Linked DNA regions of Saccharobesus litoralis. The protein of the gene in region 1 binds, or shares a complex with, the protein of each later gene. Links are inferred from orthologs where the notes say so. Each region holds a gene or a part of one and is shown on either strand. Other genes may lie near its edges. The genes, in order: dnaB and dnaG.

Region 1 (9,353 bases):
ATTTATGGTTCTACCAAACGCCAAGTGTGTTTAAAAAGTCGTGGACTATCTACTCTAAAGAAGGCACCTTGTCAGTAAGATGATTACTTTGACTAATATGAGAATGGCAAACGCCATTCTCCTTTGCACAACTGCATTAATCTTACCCACAAAGGCATTGGCTGAACAAAGTTCAGTCAACGCTCAATGTCAACAAAGCTATGTGGTAAAAATAAACACCCAAACAACGTTTGATTTTAATGGCCAACAAATTACTCGTCACAAATTAAACGGTAATTTATCATTAAAACCATTAAATAATGACTTGCAAGGCTTATGGTGGGGAATACATTTCAATAATATTCAGCAAACCGCTAATGGAGAAGTAATCGCTGATGATCCCAGTTACCAAATCCCGTTTGCGGTTTTGCGTAACTTTAACGGGCAACTCATTGATTTTCGTTTTCCTGTTAAATTAGAAAAAAGCCAGCAGGATAAACTAAAAGGACTGGCCTACTACCTACAATATTCAACCGAATGGCAAGAAAAACCTAAACAGAAAGAAATTGATACTATAGGCGAATATCAAGCTATCTATAGCTTTAAAGATAAGCAATTAATTAAGCATAAAACCCAATACAACAACTTAGACCAAGTTGAAATGACCATAGGCACGCTTAATTCAATTGATATTGAGCGTGCAGAGCAACGTTTTACGTTATCTGACTGCTGGTTAGATTCAACGCGAGGCAATCAAAAACTCACCACGGCGAGTGAAGGTCAGGGTTTCACTATGGAAACCTTGCAAACTTACAGTGTTATCCAAACCGCACAAAAAGTTGATAGCCCGCTTTGGCTATTACCGACTGACATTAGTTTGTGGCAAGCACCAACAAAAGCTGAAAAGCCGCTAACCAAAGAAGAACTAGCAGCCTTACGTAAAGCGTTAAGACAAGATATAAAAAATATCAAAATAACCGACTTACGCGCTTCTGATCTGGGTCAGTGGTTAGAAAAATATGACGCGGTAATTGACGAGCTCGGCGTTATGTTGCTGGCAAACGAGTTTAACGATAAAGACGCAATGCGCTTGTTTAATGCCATAGGTTTATTAGATAGTGAAAACAGTCACAAGCTATTAATTAATTTAATGCAAGAGCCTGAACTATCGGAAACTCAGCGATTTAGAGCCATGCGCGCTATCGCAGCAGGCACCAAAGCACTTACAGCCAGTGTCGCTGATAATTTGATAGAAATGCTGGAAAGTGATCACTTCCAAGGCAGTGAATCATTACGCGGTTCGGCTATCATGTCATTGGGTGCGGTTTTACAACGTAGACCAAACAACGCAGCAGCACAACAAGTGACTACCGCATTAACCAACCGCTTGGCGGGTAATAGTAATATTAACGAGCGAGCTTCATTAATTGCTAGCTTGGGTAATACAACTAATCAGGATTTAACCCCTACCATTGCCAAATATGCAAACGACGACTCAGAGCGTGTACGAGCCAATGCAGCATTTGCTCTTGGACAAATGGGCAACAAGCAAGCTTACGATACCCTATCGAATATGCTTCATAGCGAGGGCGATAACCGCCCGCAACAAGCCGTACTGGGGGCATTACAGCGCTTTGAACTAAATGAGCGAGATATTAGCCGTGTAGCAGAAATGGCAAAAGTAAGTAAAAGTGAACGCACACGTGGCAATGCCATTAAAGCATTGGCTACTCAGCAACACGCCAAACAACAAGTTAAAACGGAACTTAAGCAGATTTTAAAATCTGAAAAAAGTAAAAAGAATTTTACTTTAGTCGCTAAAACATTAACCCAAATGCGCAATAGTGATTAGATTAAAAATCAAGCAAACAACAGGAAAAGGTCAGCTATTGCTGACCTTTTTACATTTAGTCATTTCCTCATTTAAGCAAAAACGTCATAATAGCTACCATTCCCACTAGATATAATTTTACCGGATCTCATGGCTGATAACTGGACAAACAACAAAAAGAAAAAGCCAACTTCAATTGAAGATATAAAAGCAGCACCTCATTCACTTGAAGCTGAGCAATCGGTCATCGGTGGCTTACTGTTAGATAACGATACATGGGATCAAGTCGCTGAGCGGGTTGTTGCTCAAGATTTTTTCAATCGTTCAAACCGCTTAGTCTTTGAACGTATGGCAGCACTGGTTGAAGCTGGCAAACCCATAGATTTAATCACATTATCCGAATCACTTGAGCAAGAAAAAGTATTAGAAGATATAGGCGGTTTTGCTTATTTAGCTGAAATCGCTGACAACACGCCAAGTGCAGCCAACATTACCGCTTATGCCGATATTGTGCGTGAACGTGCCGTGGTGCGTGAGCTCATTGGTGTTGCTAACGAAATTGCTGAAGCCGGTTACGATCCGCAAGGCCGCGACAGCAACGAATTATTAGACTTTGCTGAATCTAAAGTTTTTAAAATAGCCGAGCAACGGACTAATAGTACTGAAGGCCCACAAAATATGGGCACAGTATTAGAAAAAACCATTAAACGGATTGAAGAAGCCATGACCCTAGGTAAAGATGGGGTTACTGGTGTCACCAGTGGATTTACCGAACTCGACAAATTAACCGCAGGTTTCCAACCTTCCGATTTAATTATTGTTGCTGCTCGCCCTTCAATGGGTAAAACCACATTTGCCATGAACTTGGTTGAAAACGCCGCGCTCGCCCAAGACAAACCGGTTTTAGTCTTTAGTCTCGAAATGCCGTCAGAACAAATCATGATGCGAACCTTAGCGTCTTTAAGCCGAGTAAACCAGACCAGTGTTCGAACCGGAACATTGGAAGATGAAGATTGGGCGCGCATCTCTTCGACCGTTAGCTTGTTAAATCAAAGACAAAACATTTTCATTGACGATTCTTCAGGCTTAACCCCAACAGAAGTTCGCTCGCGGGCTCGCCGAGTGGCGCGGGATCATGGCGGGATCAGCATGATCATGGTCGATTACCTACAGCTAATGACAGTGCCCGCATTAGCCGATAACCGTACCCTAGAGATCGCCGAAATATCCCGCTCGTTAAAAGCCTTAGCCAAAGAACTTAACGTACCCGTGATTGCCCTATCACAGCTTAACCGTGGCTTGGAACAAAGGGCTGACAAACGCCCTGTTAACTCAGATTTGCGTGAATCAGGTTCAATCGAGCAAGATGCTGACCTTATTATGTTTATCTACCGTGATGAGGTTTACAACGAAAACTCAGAGTTCAAAGGTATAGGTGAAATTATTATAGGTAAGCAACGTAATGGTCCGCTGGGCACAGCTCGTTTAGCCTTCCAAGGGCAATATTCACGTTTTGATAACTTAGCCAATCCTGGCGATTACAGCGACGATTATTAGGCTGGTTTAGTATATTGATGACCTTAACTGGCGTAACCGCCGAAATTAACCTAGATGCCATTAGCCACAACCTTGCACTGGTCAAAAAATTAGCCCCACAATCCAAGGTTATCGCCGTCATTAAAGCCAATGGTTATGGCCATGGTGCGTTAGCTGTGGCTAGTGCATTAACTCATGCCGACTCTTTAGGCGTAGCCCGTTTTAGTGAAGCTGTCGCATTACGCGACGCAGGTGTCGAGCAGACCATTCTACTGCTAGAAGGCTTTTTTAAAGCCAATGAATTACCATATATAGCCAAGCATAATATTGAAACCGTTATCCATTGTGAGGAACAACTCAACGCGTTAAGCCAAGTAAAATTGCCAAAAGCCATTACAGTTTGGCTAAAAATTGATACCGGTATGACTCGGTTGGGGATCAGCCCTGAAGCCTGTTCGCGTTATATGACTGCGTTATCCAGCAACCCTAATGTAAAAGAAATAAGACTGATGTCACATTTTGCCTGTGCTGATGAAAAACAGGCAACAATGAATACTCTACAGCAAAATGGCTTGCAGTCATTAATAAATACCTATTCCTTGCAAGCCTCACTCGCTAACTCTGCAGCGATCCTTAGCCGCCCTACGAGTCATTTAGACTGGGTTAGACCAGGCTTGATTTTGTACGGTATGAGTCCAATAGAAGGATGCCGTATTAGCCAAAATGGCTTTCAAGTAGCAATGACATTAAAATCTCATTTAATCGCAGTAAAACCCATTAAACAGGGCACGACCATAGGTTATGGCGCAACATGGCAAGCCAAGCAAGACACAACCATAGGTGTTGTCGCGATAGGCTATGGTGACGGTTATCCTCGTCATGCAAAATCAGGTACACCTGTGTGGGTCAACGGCAGAATAGTGCCCTTGGTCGGTCGAGTATCAATGGATATGATCACAGTAGACTTAGGCAATAATGCGCAAGACCAAAATGGCGATATGGTTGAATTATGGGGGCAGCATGTGGCCATAGAAAAGGTTGCAGCCTATGCTGATACCATTCCTTATGAATTGACCTGTACGTTAACAACCCGCGTAAGCCGAGCCTATATCACTGACGGGAAAATAGTTGAAATAGCGAGTTAGTTTGACTTTAGCGGCTTAACCAGTCCTTGTAGCCCTTCCATTTTAATTGCCAGTGCTAGCGCCATCAATTGACCTAACTGGCCTTGCGGAAAGCCTTTATTCTGAAACCACAATAAGTATTCCTCGGGTAAATCAATTAGTACGCGACCACTGTATTTACCAAATGGCATTTGTACCTGAGCCAAGCGGACTAAATCATTTTTATCAAACATAGAATCTGAGAATTTAAATTCATTGCCCAGATCTTATCATCTTCTTCCAGCGATTCTATTAACTTTAGTTAATTTGCAACTTCACACTGATGATTTTGAATTATGAGATTTATTTGATTGCCGTGCCATTAAGCATATAAACAAAAAAACAGACCGACGGATGTCGGCCTGTGTACTAAAAAGCTAGCGTAAATATTTTATTTACTCAAAGCGATCAGGTTTTAGGGGAAGCCGTCAAAGCTACCGCATCCGTGCTCTCGCTCCTTACCTACATCCATGTAGGCAAGCTTCGAAACCCCATGAGCATATGCTCTACTATGTGATTGGGGCGAGTAAGCGCTGACAATGAACCATAAGACCTGAGCGAGAAGACTATATTTACTCTAAATCTGGACTAAATTGATTTTGCCCTACATCATAATGAAAACCAATCCCTGCTAATTTATCCTCTAAGCGATCTTCATCTACATCCATCAAAGCCGCTAAGCTTTGCAAATTTCCACATTCGTGGCGTAATTTATCGTTAACGATCCCAAGTAAAATATTAGGGTCCATATTGACACAAGACGTCATATCCATAGCTTACCTCACTTACCTATCGTGCTGACATCAAGATCAGTTTAGTAAAGAGTTCACTATTTAACCAAATAAAAATGGGTGCCTCAGCACCCATTTTTCAAAGTTAGATTAAAATCAATTAGTTATATATCTGATACTTTAATTGATTCTGTACTGGGTAATTCTGGACGACCTCCGCGATTACCTGAACCGCTCACTGTCCAAAGCTGATCAGCGATTTGGCCAATACCGGTGCCATGTCGTCCTCGTTCTAGTGAGGCCCCTGTGTACCATTGACCGACTAACGTATTGTATACCTCCACATCAGCGTGGGCTATTCGCTGGTTAGATTCGCCGCCAACAACAATTAACCTATGGTCAAGCGCAAAGACTGAATGCCCTGCCCGTCCTGTGGGTAAATCTAAATTCAATGCTGACCAAGTTTCAGTTTCAAAATCATATACGTCAACTTGCTTAACAACCAAATTAAAAACTTGTTTGGTTTTAGCCGATGTCGTACGACCACCTGCTGCATAAAGTTTATTGCCAATCACTGCGGTTTGAAAATGATCGCGTGGTTTTAATGCATCCTTTAGCACTCGCCATTGACCTGTAACCGGATCATATTCATCAAACCAAGTGACTGATCCTGTGTAGTGACCATCCGTAATGCCTGATGTCAGATAAATTTTATTTTTGTAAACACTCACTCCAGCCCCGCCACGACGACGATTTTCTGGAATGGCGTGACTCTTTTGCCACGAATCTAAACTCGGATCATATATCCATACATTAGGCACTGCGTCTTCTCGTGGATAGCCACCTGTCATCGCCCCTAAAATGTATATTTTCTCATTAAAAACCACTGGCTGAAAATGATGCATTTGCATTGGCATTTTTGATTTTATCGACCAAGTATTACTGTTAACGTCATATACATTAACGTTTTTCTTGCCGCGGCCACCGAGTAAATACAGCTTATCGCCCAAGGCAACTAGCCCAGCTTCATGACGGTTTTGCAACTTACCTTGTGTTTTTACTGTCTGCCAACTCGCGACTTTTGAGGCCATTATCGGCTCTGAAGTCGACATACAAGCAGACAAAACCACAACACTCATTACAACAGCAGTAATGATTCGAGTATTTGCGTACCACTGACTAAACAAAGTATTCATGATTAAACTCTTTAAAAACAATCGTGTAAGCACCCTTATACCAGCAATTGTTTGCAGTTTATGTATTAATATTTACTATTACGAATGCAATATTTCGTGAAGTTATCCTCTGCTGTCACATCGACGAGCAAAAAACTAACAACTTTTGGGTAAAAAACACTTGAAATTGGAACCCTAAATAAACTAAGTTTGGGTTTAGTAACAAGTGTTAACGATTCAGAGCCTTGACGTGTCGACCTTAAATTTATACAAGAACGGCAATATCAAGCTTGATAAAAATGCGCTCTGAGAAATGACATAATACAAAGCTTACTGATTAACTCATTACATATCCTTTAACATTTAACAGTAATGAGGTTTTATTTTCTTTCAATGACGAAAGATAAGCCTGCTTTCAGGCAAGCAATGGCGCAGATAATAAATACTCGCATTTCATTTGACTGTTATATAAACGTCACAATTTATTAACATGATTTTGATTTACTGCGAACTAAAGATACTAAAGCAATGCCCATAAAATAAGGAGCAATCATGGAAAGCAACAATACTGAAATGGCTAACATAGAAAAAGCTTCACGAGGCCGCCCAGCCCAAAAGCGAAAATGGCGTGAAATAGAGATGCTTAAAGATAAACATCGTCTACGTCGCGAGTTAAAAGAATTGGATTTCTTAGATGAAGTCGACTTTGACAGCATTGCAATTTAATTAAAAACGGCTCCTTTTGGGAGCCGTTTTTGCTTGTACAATGCATGTTGAACAAGGTAATTAGCAAGTATTGACTATACGCAATACTTGCTAATTTCACTCGAGTGACTTGTGCTAGACTTGCCAATTAATCGGTGTTTTAGCCATTTTTTGTAATAACTGATTGGTTTTCGAAAAATGACGACACCCGAAAAAACCTCTGTGAGCCGACAAAGGAGATGGATGAACTGACTCCAACACATGATGTTTAGTGCGATCAATAAAACGCCCTTTCTTTTGAGCGTGAGCCCCCCAAAGTAAAAACACTAAGCCTTGCTTGGACTCATTCAACGCTGCAATCATTGCATCGGTAAACGTTTCCCAACCACACTTGGCATGAGAGTGGGCTTTACCTTGCTCGACTGTTAATACCGTATTTAACAACAACACTCCCTGCTCAGCCCATGATTGTAAATAACCCTGCTGTGGAATAGTAAAGCCGTCTATGTCACTCGCCAGCTCTTTGTAAATATTGACCAAGCTCGGCGGAACCTTAATGTCAGGCAACACAGAAAAACATAATCCATGCGCTTGTCCTGGACCATGATACGGATCCTGTCCCAAAATAACGACCTGTACATCATCAAATTCGGTTGAGTTAAAAGCGGAAAAAACCTGATCTTGTGGTGGATAAATGGTTTTGTCAGCCTCACGCTCCGCTTGAACAAATGCCATTACTTGTTTGAAATAATCCTTTTGTTCTTCTTTGTTAATCAATTCAGTCCAAGTTGTCATCATCATTTTCCGATTTAAAGGCTGTCCGATTTCAATGTTTCCGTTAAAAGTATTACCGCATATACAACAAAGCCCTGCAAGGCAGGGCTTTGTTACTCATATAAGCGTTATGGTTAACTAAACTTCGTAGTTAGACAATTAACCAAGCTTTTTGATCATGTAAGCTTTAAGCGCTTCAAAGTCAGCCGGTAACTCATCAGATAAAATGGTTTTATTCGCCACTTCTGCTAATTCTTTAGGTAAAGCCACAGGCGTACCTAAAATATTTTCAACTGATTCTTTAAACTTAGCTGGATGAGCAGTTCCTAAGAATATCCCCACTTCATCATCAGCTAATGAACGCTTAAGTGCTTTGTAGGCAACACCAGCGTGAGGTTCGCTAACGTAACCTAGTTCGTTTAGCTGTTTAACGGCTATTTGCGTGTATTCTTCGTCAACACTGTCGCCAGTGATAAGCGCTTTATCTGTATAACCATACTCAACCATAGCTTCAATACGCGGCCAGTTATTTGGCGCGCTAACATCCATTGCATTCGATAAAGTGGCAATAGTTTTGTTAGGCGACCATTCACCTGTTTTAAGGTAACGCGGCACGGTATCATTAACATTAGTCGCGGCAATAAAACGCTTAATAGGTAGTCCCATGGCTTTAGCAATCACTGCAGCCGTTAAATTACCAAAGTTTCCGCTCGGTACAGAAATAACTGCTTTAGCGCGTTCTTCTTTTGGTAACTGCGCTATCGCTTCAAAGTAATAGCAAACCTGCGCTAATAAACGACTAATATTGATAGAGTTAGCTGAGTTTAAGTGCAAACCATCACGGATCTCAGTGGAATCGAATGAGTCTTTAACAAGCTGCTGGCAGCTATCAAAATCACCGTCGACTTCAACAGTGTGGATGTTTTCACCTAAAGTACAGAAAAGCTTTTCCTGTAGCGAACTGATCATGCCTTTAGGATAAAGAATAACAACATCAATACCTTTTAAACCATAAAACGCATGAGCAACAGCTGCACCAGTATCGCCCGATGTCGCTGTTAAAATAGTAATTTTTTCTTTATCACTAAATTGCGCTAAACACTGTGCCATAAAACGCGCGCCAAAGTCTTTAAACGCTAAAGTTGGACCATGATAAAGCTCTAATGAATAAACATTGTCTGAAACTTGGCTTACCGGAGCAGGAAATTGAAAGGCGTTATCCACCATTTTTTGTAAAGTCGCTGCATCAACTTCATCACCGATAAACTGACCCAATAACTCTGCACTACGTTGATTAAATGGCTTTGCAAGAAAGCTATCAATATCGTCAATGGTTGGAATATTTTTCGGAAAGAATAAGCCTTGATTTTTACCTAAACCTTGCTGAACCGCTTGGCTAAAACTTACAACTTCTGAAGGATCTTTTAAGTTAAACAATTCCACTTATTTGTCCTCTGTG
Region 2 (9,385 bases), 530 kb from region 1 along the record:
CTGTCCCACTCGCTTAATAAGTGAGACATTGAATCTGGGTATTCAGCAACTGAAGATTGTACTTGGTTAATACCATCTTCAATGCGCTTGGCAATTTCTATTTCGCCTTCGCGAGTGAGTAGTTCAACGGTACCCATTTCACGCATGTACATACGCACAGGGTCAGTCGTACGACCAATTTCACTTTCTACCGTTGCAAGTGCTTGTGCGGCCGCTTCAGCCGCATCTTCATCGGTAGTATTGGTTTCTTCAGCCATCAAAAGTTGATCGGCATCAGGTGCTGTTTCAAACACCTGAATACCCATATCGTTGATCATACCAATGATGTCTTCAATTTGATCTGAGTCGACAATTTCCTGAGGAAGGTGATCGTTGACTTCAGCATAGGTTAAATAACCTTGTTCTTTGCCTTTAGCAACGAGAAGCTTTAGTTGTGACTGGCGGTTTGGCTCCATACAGGCTTCCACTTATAATCTTTAGTTGGTCAAAATACGAGGACAGTAAACGACCAATTATAACACGGTCTGTTAATTACTGTATTAAAAATAATGCATTTTATATGCATGTCTATTTAACATGCGCTTTGATGCTAACTATAGGCGCTGTTTGCTAGCTTTGCCTACATTTTTAACAATTGCTCTAGCTCTTGTTTTTCATTTTGTCGAAGGAGGTTCATTCGAGCTTTGTTCATTAATACTTCTTTACGCTGTTTGACAAATAAAACCAAAATATTTTCCATGATATCGAGAAACACCTGTTGTTGGTTTTCTGGAGCTACATGGTGTTCCCAAGCCATCACTTTAGCTAAGGTGGCTTGATTAGGGCTTTGACGCCAATGTTCCAATACTTGGGCTGCATTACAATCGGGATGATTCCGGCAATACATGAGTACTTCTATAAAGAGATTCACGCCGGCCATATCCACTTGGGAAAATGCCAAAATTTGCGCATCCGTCATATGTTGTAATGTGCTGGCTAATTTGGGATTTTCAAGTAGCAGAGCTAAAGCTTTACGTATAGGTGTGGCTTTGCTGTTGGTTTTTTCGTTATACAAAGCTCGCTTTTGTTTGGCATGTTTTAATTTATCTGTATTAGACGTTCTTGCTTTTTCTACTCGTGTCTTTTGTTCCAGCTTATCTATCAATAGACGTTTAACTTCACCATCCGGCATTTGGGTTAATATTGGGGTTAGCAGCTCATTCAGCTTGGCTTTACCTTGTAAACTGTCAATATTGGCTTGTTGCGCGAGTTCTTCAAATAAAAAAGTCTCTATTGGCGTGGCTTCGTCAATCAGCTTTTCAAATGCCTGTTGGCCAATTTGTTTGACTAGGCTGTCTGGATCTTCTTTATCCGGTAAAAATACAAAGCGCATTTTTACGTTATCGGTTAAATAAGGCAGGGCATTTTCTAAAGCGCGCCAAGCGGCTGAGCGACCCGCTCTGTCGCCATCGTAACAGCAGACAATTTCTGGTGCATAACGTAGCATTAGTTGGATTTGTTCTGGTGTGGTTGCGGTGCCAAGTGAGGCAACAGCATAACCTATACCCGCTTGTGCTAATGCAACCACATCCATATAACCTTCTACAACTAATAAACGCTCTAAGCGGCGATTATTTTGCCGTGCTTGATATAAGCCATATAGCTCTTTGCCTTTATGGAAAATTCGCGTTTCCGGTGAATTGAGATATTTGGGCGTGCCGTCGCCGAAAACTCGACCACCAAAACCAATACATTTGCCACGGCGGTCATGAATAGGGAACATTAAGCGATCACGAAAACGGTCGTATAAGCGTTTGTTATCATTTTCGATCAGCATGCCTAAGTCACGCAGTTGATAGGCAGATTGCTGATCACGGCCTAATGTTTTGAGTAAGCCATCCCAACCGTCGGGGGCGTAACCGATTTGAAAACGCTCGACGGTACTTTGGTCTAACCCACGGCCTTGAATATAGGCTTGCACATTAGCTGAATTTGGATGCTGAACTAACTGTTGCTGAAAAAAAACAGCGGCATTTTGCATAACATCCCAATCGGCTTTAATTTGCTGACTTTTGTGCGCGTCTTGCGGATTGCCACCTTGTTCACGGGGTACTTCCATACCGTGCATACCGGCAAGTTCTTCAACGGCATCAACAAATTCTAACCTGTCATGCTCCATCAAAAACGAAATTACATTGCCATGGGCTCCGCAACCAAAACAATGATAAAACTGTTTATCAGGTGCGACAGTAAACGAGGGTGACTTTTCGTTGTGGAATGGGCAGCAGGCTTGATAATTACGCCCTGCTTTTTTTAGACGAACACGGCTGTCGATTAATTCAACGATATCGGTTCTAGCAATTAGGTCATCTAAAAAGGGGCGAGGGATGCGGCCAGCCATATTGGTTACTTCAGTTTTTAGCGATTGATTAACCCAGTTATCTTAGAGGGTTTTGCTTTTGTTGTCAGTCAGAAAAAACAAAACCGCAACGAGTGCGGTTTTGTGAAAGTCGTATTTGGAGAAAGGGTATTAGCTATTTAAAGCAGCTCTTACCTGCTGACTTACGGCACCCATATCGGCGCGGCCTTGGATCTGGGGTTTTAACACGCCCATGACTTTCCCCATATCTTGCATACCTTGTGCACCTGATGATGTGATGGCAGCAGATATCAATTCTTTAATTTCGGCTTCGCTTAATTTAGCAGGCAAGAAACCTTCAATTACTTCAATCTCGGCGGCTTCGTTAGCAGCTAAGTCTTCGCGGCCAGCATCTTGGAATTGGCTAAAAGAGTCTTTACGTTGTTTAACCATTTTGGTTAAAACGGCGATGACATCGTCATCATTCAGCTCTTTTTTCTCGTCGATCTCAATTTGTTTGATCGCGGCTAAAGCCATACGAATAGTTCCAAGGCGAGCTTTATCTTTCGCTCGCATCGCGTCTTTTTGTGCGTCCTTTAACTGGGCAATTAAGCTCATGAGTTGAATCTAATTCTTAGTAAAGACGAGTACGACGTGCGTTTTCGCGAGCTACTTTTTTAGCAGAACGCTTAACTGCAGCAGCTTTTTTACGCTTACGCTCAGAAGTTGGCTTTTCATAGTGCTCGCGACGACGAACTTCTGAAAGGATACCCGCTTTTTCACATGAACGCTTGAAACGGCGTAAAGCTACGTCAAACGGCTCGTTATCTTTTACCTTAATAACTGGCATTAAAAATCACCTCAAGGATGTTAATTTAAACTCGCTCTGCCTAAATAATGAACGAGTGACTAAAAAATGGTGCGGCATTCTAAACCCAAGGCCTTATGCTTGTAAAGCAACTTTTGTTTGAAAAAAATGCCAACGTCGCTAAAATGCGCGGCCAGCCTGTTTTAAGAGTGTAACTTATGCGAATTATCGGTATTGAAACTTCATGTGATGAGACCGGCATTGCGATTTATGACGATCAGCAAGGCCTGTTAGCCCATCAATTATATAGTCAGGTTAAGTTACATGCCGATTACGGTGGTGTGGTGCCAGAGTTAGCCTCTCGCGACCATGTGCGTAAAACATTACCCTTAATTGAAGCCGCGCTAAAACAGGCCAATTCATCCAAGGACGATATCGATGGTATTGCTTATACGGCGGGCCCTGGTCTAGTTGGTGCATTATTAGTGGGCTCAACCGTCGCGCGAGGATTAGGCTTTGCATGGCAAAAGCCTGTTGTCCCAGTGCATCATATGGAAGGACATTTGTTAGCGCCAATGCTGGAAGATGATGTACCTGAATTTCCTTTTATCGCTTTGCTTGTTTCTGGGGGGCATACTTTACTCGTTGAAGTACAAGGCATTGGCCAATACCGAATTTTAGGTGAGAGTATTGACGATGCGGTGGGTGAGGCCTTCGATAAAACCGCTAAATTAATGAATTTAGATTATCCAGGTGGGCCAAGGTTGGCCAAATTAGCAGAACAAGGTCAAGCTGGGCGCTATAAATTTCCACGTCCAATGACAGATCGTCCAGGGTTAGACTTTAGTTTTTCTGGGTTAAAAACCTTCACAGCTAATACATTACGCGCGGAAGGGGGTGTGGATAATGCAGATCAGCAAACATTAGCTGACATCGCCTATGCATTCCAAGAAGCCGCCGTTGATACCTTATTAATTAAATGTAAGCGAGCGTTAAAGCAAACAGGGCTTAAGCGATTGGTCATTGCTGGTGGGGTGAGTGCCAATGTCTTTTTACGTGAGCAATTAGCTGAGTTAATGCGTAAGTTAGGCGGGCAAGTGTATTATCCGCGTACTGAATTTTGTACCGATAACGGCGCTATGATTGCTTATGCGGGCATGCAAAGGCTTAAAGCGGGCCAAACCACTTTGGATGCAGTGGTTAAACCGCGCTGGCCAATTGAAGAGTTGCCTGCGGTTTAAGTTTTAGGCGGAGATCAAGGATCTTTTCTCTTCGCTTTTCTTTTTAATTTTCGTAAAGCGGATAGATGTTTTTCATCCATTGTTCTTTCATTGCCATCTAGTAAGCGTCGAATATTGGCGGTGTGACGGCCGACAATGAGTAAACATAGCATTAAACTTGGGTATACATAGTCTGGCTTTAAGAAGTAAACATATAGCGGCGCAATTCCCGCTGTGGTTATCGACGCTAAGGAAGAAAAGCGCGACTTGTATAAAACTGCGGTCCAAGTTGTCACAAGCAGTAAGCCCAAATCTAATCCCAGTGGAAGCATTGAACCAAATGCGGTTGCGACCCCTTTTCCGCCTTTAAAGCGGTAATACACAGGCCAAATATGGCCCATACAAGCGATAATCGCGATGATACCTAACTCAATTGGTGGTAAGCCAAGGAAGTATGAGCCATAAACAGGTATAACCGCTTTAAATGTATCGAATAAAAAGGTGAATGCCGCCGCTTTTGCGCCACCGATACGGTACATGTTGGTTGCCCCAGGGTTTCCTGAGCCATGTGTGAGTGGGTTGGGGGTACGAAAGAATACATGCGCCAAGCGAGCGCCTGATAATGAACCTATCAAATATGCAATGACCAGCATAGGCCAGAATAAATTCGTCATCAGTCCTGTATTTTTCCTTTTAGTAAAATAGGGTAAACTTGTCAGCTTAGACTCGCTACCACTTTTTGGCTGATTCTTATCTAACGATAACTTAGTTGATTGACTTGATTTTAATTAAGTCTTTGAGCCTTGTTGCCGCTTAATCTGCCTGAATATTTTATAAATGACACTTGCTCAGTTTTAACGCAGGCAAGAATAGCAAAGAATTTGACACTTCACTATGGCAATTGTTTTTATTGAGAACTTGAGCGTAGATTCCTGTATTGGTGTTTACGATTGGGAAAAGCGCATTCGACAAAAATTAATTTTTACGATTGAAATGGCTTGGCCTAACAAACCCGCCGCGCAAACCGATGATATCAACTTAGCATTAGATTATGCCAAAGTCTCGCAAGCGGTTTGTGATTTTGCTAGCTCACGCCAGTTTGAGTTAATTGAAACCATGGCTGAACAGGTCGCTGCTTTAATTATGCAGCAATTTAATGTTTCTTGGTTGAAAATTAAATTGGCTAAACCAGGCGCTGTTAAACAAGCCACTAGTGTCGGGGTCATTATTGAACGAGGCACACTCACGGCTGAAAATGGAGTGAGCAACTAATGGCGCTGATCTTCATTAGTATTGGCAGTAATGTAGAACGAGAACAGCATATTTTAAACGGCGTTAATGCACTTAAGTTGGCGTTTGAAAATGTTGTTCTTTCGCCAGTATTTGAAAGTGAAGCTGTGGGTTTTAATGGTGATCCTTTTTTAAATCTCGCAGCGAGTGCGCAGACAGATAAATCAATTGCTGAGGTGGTTGCTTTACTCAAGCAAATTGAGGATAGCAATGGTCGTGTACGAAAGTGCGAAAAGTTTAGCTCACGAACCTTGGATTTAGATCTGCTTACCTACGACCAATTAGTGGTATCTGAGCCCGTTGTTTTACCGCGAGATGAAATTACCAAAAATGCCTTTGTTTTGTGGCCTTTGGCTGAATTAGCGCCAACGGAAATTCACCCAACAGTGCTTAAAACGTATCAGCAAATGTGGAATGAATACGACAAAACACAGCAAAAATTACATATTGTTCCGTTTAACTTTTAGTTCAAATATAGTCAAAGCGATCAGGTTTTAGGGGCAGGTTTCTAGTTCCAGACGAAACCTAAGTACCTACATCCATGTAGGCAAAGCCGTCAAGCTTCGAGACCCCATGAGCATATGCTCTACTATGTGATTGGGGCTGCCTAAAGGGATTTAGGTAGTAGGACGACGTAGGAGCCAAAGTCGAGAGTAAGCGCCGACAATGAACCATAAGACCTGAGCGAGAAGACTATAACATAACATTTAACAAGGACAGGGATAGAGAATGACAACCCTTCAGATTATTGTATTGGCTATAATTCAAGGTATTACTGAATTTTTACCTATATCGAGCTCTGCTCACCTTATTTTACCGGCGCAAATTTTAGGTTGGCAAGATCAAGGCACTGCATTTGATGTTGCAGTTCACGTTGGCTCGCTGTTAGCCGTTTTGATTTATTTTCGTAAAGAAGTCGGTGATATTTTATTTGCTTGGTTAAAGTCACTGTCAACGAAACAGCAAACGCAAAACAGTCGTTTGGGCTGGCTTATTATTTTTGCAACTGTTCCAGGGGTGGTTTTTGGCTACCTAATGACGGGATTTGTTGAAGATTACGCGCGTTCTCCTCTCGTTATTGCTTCGACTACGATAGGCTTTGGTTTGTTATTGTGGTGGGCAGATGCTAAAGCTACGCAAGTTAAAACCTTGGATACATTAAATTGGAAGGTTGCTATGGGGGTCGGTTTTGCCCAAGCGTTAGCCGTGATCCCTGGTACATCTCGTTCAGGTGCAACCATTACAGCGGGTTTGATGCTGGGGTTAACTCGAGATGCCGCAGCGCGTTTTTCATTTTTACTGTCAATTCCTATTATTTTAGCGGCGGCGACTTACTACAGTTTAAAACTGGCTACGGACGAGGCAGAGCCCGCTATGGATTTGATGGCGATGATAACCGGTGGCTTATTTGCCTTTGTCAGCGCTTATGCTTGTATTCATTTATTTTTAAAAGCCATTAATAGCATTGGTATGTTGCCTTTTGTCATCTACCGACTCATTTTGGGCGCTGCGTTGCTAGCTTTTGTTTATCTTTAAATTTTAGGTTATTTGCAGAATTAATTATGTCGTCGTTTGTTTATAATCCACCGTTAGAACCGTATTTGAATATTTTGTATGCGGATGATGACATTTTAGTTTGCGACAAACCTAATGGGCTGTTGTCGGTACGAGGCAAAGCGCCTGAACACCAAGATAGCTTAGAGGTACGAGTTAAGCGGGTTTACCCAACGGTAGGCATTGTTCATCGGTTGGATATGTCAACGTCTGGCATCATGTTAATGGCGTTAAATAAACCTGCGCACAGTGCGTTAGCGCGTCAATTTCAGGAGCGCCAAACCAGTAAAACCTATATTGCCCGATTATCAGGCCATCCACATTCAACACAAGGTATTGTCGAATTACCTTTAATTTGTGATTGGCCTAACCGCCCTAAGCAAAAAGTTTGTTTTGAAAGCGGTAAACCGTCGACGACCTACTGGCGATTAATGGATAAAGGCGTAGATGCTCAAGGGTTTAAGTTTTGTCGAGTGGCCTTAACGCCTGTTACTGGGCGTTCTCATCAATTACGCGTGCATATGCAGCAAATTGGTCATGCTATTCTTGGCGATAAATTTTATGCAGAGCCTGATGGTTTTGCCGCGGCTTGTCGATTGCAATTGCATGCTGAACAATTGGGGTTTTATCATCCGGTTAGCCATGAGTGGCTAGATTTCAATTGCCCTTGTCCATTTTAATTCGATAGCTTTTTTCACGGTTACTTTTCAGTAAAGCTTAGTCTTTGATTGCCGATAACTTGGTTATGAAAGCACGTAATAATTTATCTTGGCTAGCTGTATTAGTCCTAATTTCAATCACCTATTGCTTAAGTGCGTCGCTAGCGGCTGAGCAAAAATTGATATTACCGACGGCGAAAACACAGTTATTGAGTCAAGATCTTAAAAGATTTGGCGATAGTGACGAAGTTAAAGAGTTGGTAGCTGGGGATTCAACTTTTGTTGCCTTAGTGAGTGAGCAAGATACGTCGTTCACACGGGGTGTGGCGATCTTGATGGCAGACTCGTCACTGAGCCAAATGCAAACTCAAGCATATGGGCATTTACGTTATTCGTTAAATGCCCATGGCTGGGTTACCATTGCCGCCGGAGCGCCTGAACCTTATCATGAACAGGGGCGAATTAACGATAGCAATCGCGAGACTTATCTACAAAGTGCCTATCAAAGCGCAGAGTTTATTTCGGCAGAGGGGCAAACTCAGCAAAAGCAAAAATTACAAATTAGAATGCAAGCTTTGCTTAATATGGCAGGCGATTATCCGGGAATTATTATGGTAGTGGCCCAAGGTGCAACCGCCGGTTTTTTAACTGAGCTATACCATGCGCAAACTCTAAGTGAACCGGAAATCTTTGTGTTAGTGCAGCCTTACCTTGCTGATTATAAAGCCAATAAAGCCTTACCTAAGAAAATAGCTGAACTGCAAACTCCGATATTGGATATTTGGTCTGACTACGATAATCCATGGGCTAAAGCGACAGTGGCTAGCCGTAAACGTTATGCGCGTAAATTACTCACCATGCACTATCGCCAGCGCCAACTATTTGGTGATAGAGGTTGGGAGCAAAGAGATGCTCGCTTAACCAAAGAAATTGTCGGTTATATTGCTTATCTCGGTTGGTAGTTAATATCGTAGGCGAGCCTTTAGGCTTGCAAGTTCTGTGAGTCAACTCGTTCCGCAAAGAACGGTATAGTCGTTTACCAACCTTTATGTTCTTTAATTAACTGCCAAGCGGCTTGAATATCTTGCGCTTTCTCTTTGGCTAATTGCAAAGCTTGTTCTGGTAATCCTTGAGAAGCCAGTTTGTCAGGATGGTGTTGTGCCATGAGCTTTTTGTAGGCTTTCTTGGCTTGTTTCTCTTCACAATTCTCATCCAGCCCTAACATTTGATAGGCAGCGGGCAGCGCAGAAGTGTTGTATTTAGGCTGTTGTGTGCCTTGATGGCTATTGCGCTTGGCACGATCAGACTCTTGATGGAAGCGGTTTGCCGCGATCACCTGCGAAATGAGCTTATGTAACTGGTCTTGACTGTAGCCGAGGATTTTTCCTACGGTATGTAAAATATCTTCTGCTTTCGCGTTTAATTGACCATTTATCAGTGCCGCTTGGATTTGGATCTCGAGATACATTTGAATGAATTCAGCTTGCCCAGCACAAAAGCGTTTAAACTCTTTTGC

The links.
Region 2: the proteins of dnaB (region 1) and dnaG are in contact, whole or in part, in a crystal structure (PDB 2R6A), measured with the Geobacillus stearothermophilus proteins. The link is inferred for Saccharobesus litoralis from one-to-one orthologs. Residues at the interface, in WP_033016901.1 of Geobacillus stearothermophilus: Ser13, Glu15, Ala16, Gln18, Glu91, Leu92, Asp94, Ala95, Val96, Pro97, Thr98, Ala99, Ala100, Asn101, Tyr104, Tyr105, Ile108; in WP_049624496.1 of Geobacillus stearothermophilus: Lys456, Leu457, Leu458, Pro459, Ala460, Asn463, Ala464, Leu467, Leu535, Leu536, Ile537, Ala538, Gln544, Glu545, Asp548, Tyr549, His552.

The regions. Positions count from the first base shown.
Region 1 is NZ_CP026604.1:3,516,678-3,526,030, reverse strand. Bases 1,210-4,163 are described here. They hold dnaB (replicative DNA helicase), read left to right. Parts: upstream 1,210-1,960; coding sequence 1,961-3,367; downstream 3,368-4,163. Other genes in these bases: alr (alanine racemase), read left to right, coding at 3,385-4,163; C2869_RS12630 (HEAT repeat domain-containing protein), read left to right, coding at 1,210-1,831. In the rest of the region: C2869_RS12635 (hypothetical protein), read left to right, coding at 1-83; more of C2869_RS12630, read left to right, coding at 98-1,209; more of alr, read left to right, coding at 4,164-4,491; C2869_RS12615 (DUF3820 family protein), read right to left, coding at 4,488-4,703; C2869_RS12610 (DUF4250 domain-containing protein), read right to left, coding at 5,082-5,282; C2869_RS12605 (Kelch repeat-containing protein), read right to left, coding at 5,405-6,436; C2869_RS12600 (DUF3545 family protein), read left to right, coding at 6,968-7,141; ung (uracil-DNA glycosylase), read right to left, coding at 7,256-7,915; thrC (threonine synthase), read right to left, coding at 8,054-9,337; thrB (homoserine kinase), read right to left, coding at 9,338-9,353. UniProt on the Escherichia coli protein: The main replicative DNA helicase, it participates in initiation and elongation during chromosome replication. Travels ahead of the DNA replisome, separating dsDNA into templates for DNA synthesis.
Region 2 is NZ_CP026604.1:2,992,612-3,001,996, forward strand. Bases 1-2,986 are described here. They hold dnaG (DNA primase), read right to left. Parts: upstream 2,381-2,986; coding sequence 620-2,380; downstream 1-619. Other genes in these bases: rpoD (RNA polymerase sigma factor RpoD), read right to left, coding at 1-455; C2869_RS10715 (GatB/YqeY domain-containing protein), read right to left, coding at 2,510-2,956; rpsU (30S ribosomal protein S21), read right to left, coding at 2,973-2,986. In the rest of the region: more of rpsU, read right to left, coding at 2,987-3,188; tRNA (adenosine(37)-N6)-threonylcarbamoyltransferase complex transferase subunit TsaD, read left to right, coding at 3,365-4,387; glycerol-3-phosphate 1-O-acyltransferase PlsY, read right to left, coding at 4,402-5,040; folB (dihydroneopterin aldolase), read left to right, coding at 5,261-5,638; folK (2-amino-4-hydroxy-6-hydroxymethyldihydropteridine diphosphokinase), read left to right, coding at 5,638-6,123; C2869_RS10745 (undecaprenyl-diphosphate phosphatase), read left to right, coding at 6,386-7,192; C2869_RS10750 (pseudouridine synthase), read left to right, coding at 7,219-7,890; C2869_RS10755 (DUF3530 family protein), read left to right, coding at 7,956-8,831; co-chaperone DjlA, read right to left, coding at 8,906-9,385. UniProt on the Escherichia coli protein: RNA polymerase that catalyzes the synthesis of short RNA molecules used as primers for DNA polymerase during DNA replication.